2 regions of the Lacticaseibacillus salsurae genome follow, and region 2 is predicted to be linked to the other one. Evidence: predicted binding sites of a transcription regulator. Region 2 holds the regulator's gene; the other holds the start of a gene.

Region 1 (3,821 bases), on a different contig from region 2:
TGTCAAAGCGGATCATCGCTTCTTGTGAGCCGAACAGCTCTTTGGCTAATTGCTTGGCTAATTCCGTTTTCCCAACGCCGGTAGGGCCGACGAATAAGAAACTGCCGATCGGACGACCGGTTTTGTTAAAGCCGATGCGGTTGCGACGAATGGCACGCGCCACTTTATCAACGGCGTTATCTTGGCCGATGACATGGGCTTTAAGATCAGGCGCCAAGGTTTGCAACTGCTGTTGTTCTTGTTGCTTGAGTTCGCCAACTGGGATATGGGTCTTTTGTTCGACGATCTGCTCCATATCTTTTTCAGTGACAGTCGGGGTATCTTCATCAGATACGGCGGCTTGATCTTGTTGCATTTTTTCAAGCTTGTTGACTTGGTCGCGATAAAAGGCGGCTTTTTCATAGTCTTCTTGCTTTAATGCGGCTTGTTTTTGACTTTCCGCGTCTGCGATCTTCTTCTTTAACGCGTCAGGGTCAACGACTTTGATGGTCAAGTTCTTCTTCGAACCAGATTCATCCAATAAGTCGATGGCTTTATCTGGCAAGTAGCGGTCTTGGATGTAGCGGTTGGACAAGGTCACCGCTGCTTTGATCGCGTCGTCAGTATATTTCACATGATGGAAATCTTCGTAGCGCTTTTGAATGCCTTTGAGGATCGCTTCAGTTTCTTCGACACTGGGTTCGTCGACAGTCACTGGCTGCAAGCGCCGGGCCAAAGCAGCATCTTTTTCGATTTGACGATATTCGTTGTTGGTGGTGGCCCCAACTAATTGGAGTTCGCCACGCGCTAATGCTGGCTTTAACACGTTGCCAGCGTCCATGCCGCCTTCAGCGTTGCCGGCGCCAACGATTTCGTGGATCTCATCAATGAACAAAATGGTGTTATCAGACTTCTTTAATTCATCTAATAACTGTTGCATCCGTTGTTCAAACTGACCGCGAATGCCAGTGCCTTGGACTAAGGAAACCACGTCGAGTTGGATCACTTGACGATCTTGGAGTTTCGTTGGGACATCGCCGTTTGCGATCTTTAAGGCTAAACCTTCGACTACGGCAGTTTTCCCGACACCGGCTTCACCGATCAACACAGGGTTGTTTTTGGTGCGCCGGTTCAAGATCTCAATGACCCGAGCGATTTCACCGTCACGGCCGATCACTGGGTCGATCTCGCCATTTTTGGCCTTTTGGGTCAAGTTGACCCCGAATTGGCCAAGGACGGAATTCCCATTGCCGCGGCGATTGTTACCACCGCCGTTTTGACCACTTTGGGTCGGTGGGGTTTGAGGTTGTTGTGGATTTTGGTCCATGCCTTGGCTCATAGCCTTGAAAATGTCATCGAGGCCATTGAAGCCAAAAGGATCATTTGCATTGGTTGGTTGCATTTGGCCTCCTGCTTGTTGTTTCAACTGTTGGTAGCAATTCTGACACAAGTTGATCTCTTGTTTCGTCCCATTGACGCTGGTGTACAAGTGGATCGTTGCGGGGTTTTGATGACAGTTCTCACAAAGCATTTCGTCACTACCTTTCTATATAAGCTCGTCGATTGAAAGCCGACTGACCTTCATTGACCAAAACTCAGTATACACGCTTATTTTTGAAAAGCAAGCACTCTAATGCCGAGAGTGCTAAATTAATCGTGAAACCCTTGGTATGTGAGGTTTTAGCGGTTGTTTACCGGCGATGATAATGCTAACATTAAGGTGTTGTTGAAAGGAGGGGCTCACTTAATATGTCCGTAGACTACACCGCGTTGATGGATCAGCTGCGTGCTGGACAGATCGACGAGATCAAAATTGATCCGACCACTTTTGCAGCATTTCGGCGCGCTTGGACCAATTATCCTGCGCGTAAAGAAATCGTAGGCACTGCAAGGCGCGAAGGCGTGATTTATTACCATTACCACCCGCTTGACCATAAATAATACTTGTCGTGAAAACGGAATAATGGTAAGGTTTACAGGAGATAGAATGAAGCCATTCTATTCGGCAAAAATTTTTTTCAAATGACGAAGGAGCAGATTACTCATGGAAAAACGCGAATTTAATGTTATTGCAGAAACAGGTATCCACGCCCGTCCGGCGACCCTTTTGGTACAAGCTGCCAGCAAGTTTAATGCCGACATCAACCTGGAATACAAGGGCAAGAGCGTTAACTTGAAGTCCATCATGGGCGTTATGTCCCTGGGTGTTGGCCAAGGTGCTGATGTCACCATTTCCGCTGAAGGCGCCGACGAAGCAGACGCAATTGCTGCTATCGAAGAAACCATGAAGAAGGAAGGCCTCTCTGACTAATGACAAAGCAACTCAAAGGGATCGCCGCAAGTGATGGTATCGCAACTGCGAAAGCCTACATGTTGGTGCAACCCGATTTGTCATTCAAGCAGAGTTCCGTTAAAGATGCAGACGCTGAAGTTCAGCGCCTGCATTCTGCTTTAAAGCAAAGCACAGACGAACTCCAATTGATCCGTGACAAAGCGGCTGAATCCTTAGGCGAAGAAGAAGCACAAGTTTTCGACGCCCACATGATGATCCTTGCAGACCCAGAATTTACTGGCGCGATCGAAAGCAAAATCAACGATGACAAGGTCAATGCCGAACAAGCCTTAAAAGACGTGTCCGACATGTTCATCTCCACGTTTGAAGCCATGACTGACAACCCCTACATGCAAGAACGCGCCGCAGATATCCGCGACGTTTACACGCGTGTATTGGCACACTTATTGGGTCGCACGCTGCCAAACCCAGCGCTGATCGACTCTGAAGTGATCGTGGTCGCTCACGACTTGACCCCAAGTGATACTGCCCAATTGAACAAAAAGTACGTCAAAGCTTTCGTCACTGATATTGGCGGCCGCACGGCGCACTCTGCGATCATGGCACGTTCTTTGGAAATTCCTGCTGTCGTGGGGACCAAATCCATTACCGCAGATGTCAAAGACGGGCAAATGTTGACTGTTGACGGCTTGACTGGTGAGATCACCATCGACCCAAGTGACGAACAGATCAAAGCTTCTCAAAAAGAAGCCTCTGATTATGCCGCACAAAAGGCTGAATGGGCCACTTTAAAGACAGCCAAGTCCATTACCGCTGATGGCAAGCACTTCACCATTGCCGCTAACATCGGCACACCAAAAGACCTCGATGGCGTTTTGGCTAACGGGGCTGAAGCCATCGGTTTGTATCGTTCCGAATTCTTGTACATGGATTCTAGCGAATTACCAACTGAAGACGATCAATTCGAAGCTTACAAACAAGTTCTCGAAACGATGAGTCCAAAACAAGTGGTTGTTCGGACCATGGATATTGGTGGCGACAAGCACTTACCATATTTGCCATTACCAGAAGAACAAAACCCATTCATGGGCTACCGGGCGATTCGGATCTCTTTGGATCGCGATGACATTTTCCGTACGCAGTTGCGGGCATTGTTGCGCGCTTCAGCATTTGGCAAGTTAGGCATCATGTTCCCTATGATCGCCACGATCGCCGAATTTGAAGCAGCCAAGAAGATCTTTGAAGAAGAAAAAGCGAAGTTAGTGGCTGATGGCGTTAAGATCGGCGACGATATCGAATTAGGCATGATGATGGAAATTCCAGCTGCCGCTGTGTTAGCTGATCAATTTGCCAAGCATGTTGACTTCTTCTCCATTGGGACCAACGACTTGATCGGCTACACCATGGCCGCAGATCGTGGTAACGAACGCGTTTCTTACTTGTATCAACCTTACAACCCATCCATCTTGCGTTTGATCAAGAACGTCATCGATGCGGCGCATAAGGAAGGCAAGTGGGCTGGTATGTGCGGGGAAGCGGCTGGCGACCC
Region 2 (3,821 bases):
AGTCTTCCGTCATTTGGTCGAACTTGGCTTTCGTCAAGGTGCGTTCCAAATGCAGTGGGCCGTTGGCGCCAGCAGAGATAAATGGTAAGGAGATCTGGGTGGAAGAAACCCCAGACAAGTCCTTCTTAGCCTTTTCTGCGGCATCCTTTAAGCGTTGCATGGCCATTTTGTCTTTGGACAAATCGATGCCATTTTCAGCTTTGAATTCGTCAACTAACCAGTTGATGATCTTGTCATCAAAGTCATCCCCACCTAAATGGGTATCCCCGTTAGTGGACAATACTTCAAACACGCCATCGCCTAATTGGAGAATGGACACATCAAATGTCCCACCACCAAGGTCATAAACTAAGACTTTTTCATCAGCGTCGCCTTTGTCCAAGCCATAAGCTAAGGCAGAAGCAGTTGGTTCGTTGACGATCCGCGAAACGTTCAAGCCGGCGATCTTACCAGCGTCTTTAGTCGCTTGACGTTGGGAATCGTTGAAGTATGCAGGTACCGTGATGACAGCATCAGTCACGTCTTCGCCTAAATAATCTTGGGCAAAGCCTTTGATGTATTGTAAGATCTGTGCAGAGATTTCTTGAGGGGTATAGTTCTTGTCACCGACTTTAACGGTGTAACCTGCTTCACCCATGTGCCGCTTGATGGACACAATGGTATCTGGGTTGGTGATGGCTTGGCGCTTGGCCACTTCACCAACTTGGATCTCGCCGTCTTTAAAAGCGACGACAGAAGGCGTGGTACGGTTGCCTTCTGGATTCGTAATGATCTTTGGTTCGCCACCTTCAAGCACCGCAACAGCGGAGTTGGTGGTCCCTAAGTCGATCCCAATAACTTTACTCATTGTTCTACCTTCTTTTAAAATTGATTAACTGATTAAATAAGCTTCAATTGCTCAAAGCTTGCCGACTGTCACCAACCAGACGCTTGGTTTCCAGCCAAGCTGAAGCAAGCACAACCAAGTGCCGACTTCAGCTTGACTGGAAACGTTGACGCACTAGTTAGCCACAACCACCATGGCTGGACGCAAGACGCGATCTTTCATTTTGTAGCCAGCTTGTAACACTTGCACGATCGCATCTTTGGGATGATCATCATCTGCGGGAACAGTTTGGATCGCCTGATGCATTGTCGGATCAAATGTCCCATCAGTGGGGATCTTTTCGACGTGGTTTTCCTTTAAGGCCGCTTCAAGATGGCTGTATACCATTTCGACGCCTTTTTTCAGCGGATCGGTATCATCAGTTGCTGAAGTCAACGCCCGTTCCAAGTTATCTAACACTGGCAGTACGGCTGTGGCCAACTTTTGGCCATCATATTGCAACAAGGTCGCCCGCTCTTTTTTGAAGCGATTGTTCATGTTGCTGATTTCTGCAGCAGCGCGCAAATACTTATCTTCAAATTCGTCGCGTTCTTTTTGCAAGGCCTTGACGTCAACTTCTGAGGCGTTGACTTGTTCATCAAGGTCGGCTTTCATTTCCGCTTCGATTTCATCTTTCAATGATGGTTCAGCATCAGATTGAGTCTCTTTTGGTTTTGGTTCGTCTGCTTTGTCTGCCATAGCGGCCTCCTTGTCATTGATCAAAATGCGAATAATAATCGGTCAGCCGCTTGGCGAGCTCTTCGCGAAAGGCATCGAGCAAGCCGATCATTTTCGAATACGGCATTTGCGTCGGTCCAAGCAGCGCGATGACCCCAGTGCCATGATCGCCTACCGAATAACTGGCAGTGATCACTGAAAGATCATCCAGCACATCTGGGGTCAACTCTTGACCCAAATGGACTTGCACCCCTTGTTTGGGTGAAACCGGGCCGATCAGCTGATTGATATCGCTGGAATCATCGTCAAACAAGCTGAAGATCTGCTTGACGCGGCGCACGTCAGAATCATCCAGATAATCCATCAGATTCAACCGTCCGCCAACATAAAAGCGTTCTGCCGCTGCTTGTTTCAAGACACTGCCAAAAATGTCTAAGAAGCCATCAGGACTGGACATATATTGAAACAACAATGCTGGCACATCATTGGCCAACTTACGCGCCACTTCAGCCAGCGGCAAGCCAACCAATTGGTCGTTGACGATGCGGATCGCCTTTTCCACTTCTTCGGAATCGACTTCACCTGGCAAGGTAAACAGCTGGTTGACCACATTGCCATTGTTGGTGACTAAAATCGCCATCACCTGATGATTGCCTAATGGCACCATGCGAAAACCGGTCAATTTGAGTTGCGCAACTTCAGGGCCCAAGGTGATGGCCGTGTAGTTGGTCAAGTTGGATAAAATGCGCGCCGACTGGGCGACGATCTCATCCATTTTGTAAAAGTGGCCACCGAAACCTTGCTGGATCGCGGCGATCTCGGCAGGTTCTGCCTGCGCCGGTTCGACTAAGTTGTCAAGGTAATAGCGGTAGCCTTTGGTCGAGGGCACGCGCCCTGAACTACTGTGCGTCTTGGTGATCAATCCGGCTTCTTCCAACGCAGCCATGTCATTGCGGATCGTTGCCGAACTGACATGGATCGGCAACTCTTGCATCAAGGTCTTAGACCCGACAGGCTGATTGGTTTCAGTAAACGATCGGATGATCTCTTTTAAGACGAGCAGTTGGCGTTTCGTCAACATATTGCCACCTTCTTCTTAGCACTGAACACCTATGGAGTGCTAACTAACAATTACTATACTAGCAACCCCCATTAGCATAGTCAAGGGTAGAGTGCTAAAAAGTGCAGTTTTTCCCATTAAATCGGGCTTGAGACCGACTCGTCCTCAGCACTTGATCCATTTGCGATCAAATCAGCGGGTCATCCAATAAGAATTGTTGAAAGACTTCATTGCCTAAAAACATCCCTTGGTTGGACAAGCGCACTTGATCGCCGTTAAGTTCAACTAAACCTTGTTGGCGCAAGTCATCCAGCAATTCACCGTACACGTCTTCGATTCGTAAATGAAATTTATCAGTGAAACGCTGACGACTGACACCGGCGCGCGTGCGCAATCCTAAAAACATTTCTTCTTCGATTTGTTCTTCTAAAGGCACCAAGTGATGTTCGATCACTGGCAACTTGTGGTCATGCAGTGGCGCTAAATATTGTTGGATCGGGCCAAAGTTGTGATAGCGATCGCGCCCTAAATAACCAAACGCCCCAGCGCCAAACCCAAAGTAATGCGCATTTTGCCAATAAAGCAAATTGTGTTGGCACTCAAAGCCTGGCTTGGCGAAGTTAGCGATCTCATATTGTTCGCGACCGTTGGCATGCATTAAATCAATGGCATCTTGATACATATCAGCTTCAACATCTTGACTGGGCAACGTCAACTTGCCTTTGCGCATCAAGTTATAAAAAATCGTTTTGCGCTCTAAGATCAGCGAGTACGTCGAATAATGCGGCAGCTGCAACGCTAAGGCTTCGCGCAAACTGTGCAAGAAATTATCTCGGCTTTGGCCAGGCAAGCGAAAGATCAAGTCGATGGACAAATTTTCAAAGCCGACTTTGTGGGCATTGTCGATTGCTTGATAAACGTCTTTGACCCGATGGATCCGCCCGATGCGCTTTAAAATGGCATCGTCAAAACTTTGTACCCCAATGGATAAGCGGTTGACCCCATTGTCGTGCAGGACTTGCAGCTTTTGGGTATCTTGTAAGTCGTTGGGATTAGCTTCAAAGGTGAATTCGCCATGATCAAAATGCAAGATCTCGCGGATTCCGCGACATAATTGATCCAATTGCTTGGGGGTCAAAGTCGTGGGCGTGCCGCCGCCAACATACACAGTTTCAATGGGTTCGTTGGGATATTGTGGCATCACCAGTTGCATTTCTC

The links. Region 2 encodes HrcA, which represses chaperone genes, less so after heat shock. Its sites were predicted from a motif close to TTAGCACTCNNNNNNNNNGAGTGCTAA; they were not measured.
Region 1: ACKTSG_RS09535 (ATP-dependent Clp protease ATP-binding subunit) is a predicted target of HrcA. The motif match lies at 1,602-1,628, and genes of this name have one in related genera.

Annotation. Positions count from the first base shown of each region.
Region 1 covers NZ_BAAFZI010000032.1:380-4,200, reverse strand. The annotation lists gene ACKTSG_RS09535 (ATP-dependent Clp protease ATP-binding subunit) at 1-1,510, opposite strand, end outside; gene ykzS (protein YkzS) at 1,729-1,920, shown strand; gene ACKTSG_RS09525 (phosphocarrier protein HPr) at 2,024-2,290, shown strand; gene ptsP (phosphoenolpyruvate--protein phosphotransferase) at 2,290-3,821, shown strand, end outside.
Region 2 covers NZ_BAAFZI010000001.1:180,923-184,743, forward strand. The annotation lists gene dnaK (molecular chaperone DnaK) at 1-847, opposite strand, end outside; gene grpE (nucleotide exchange factor GrpE) at 1,001-1,564, opposite strand; gene hrcA (heat-inducible transcriptional repressor HrcA) at 1,578-2,624, opposite strand; gene hemW (radical SAM family heme chaperone HemW) at 2,791-3,821, opposite strand, start outside.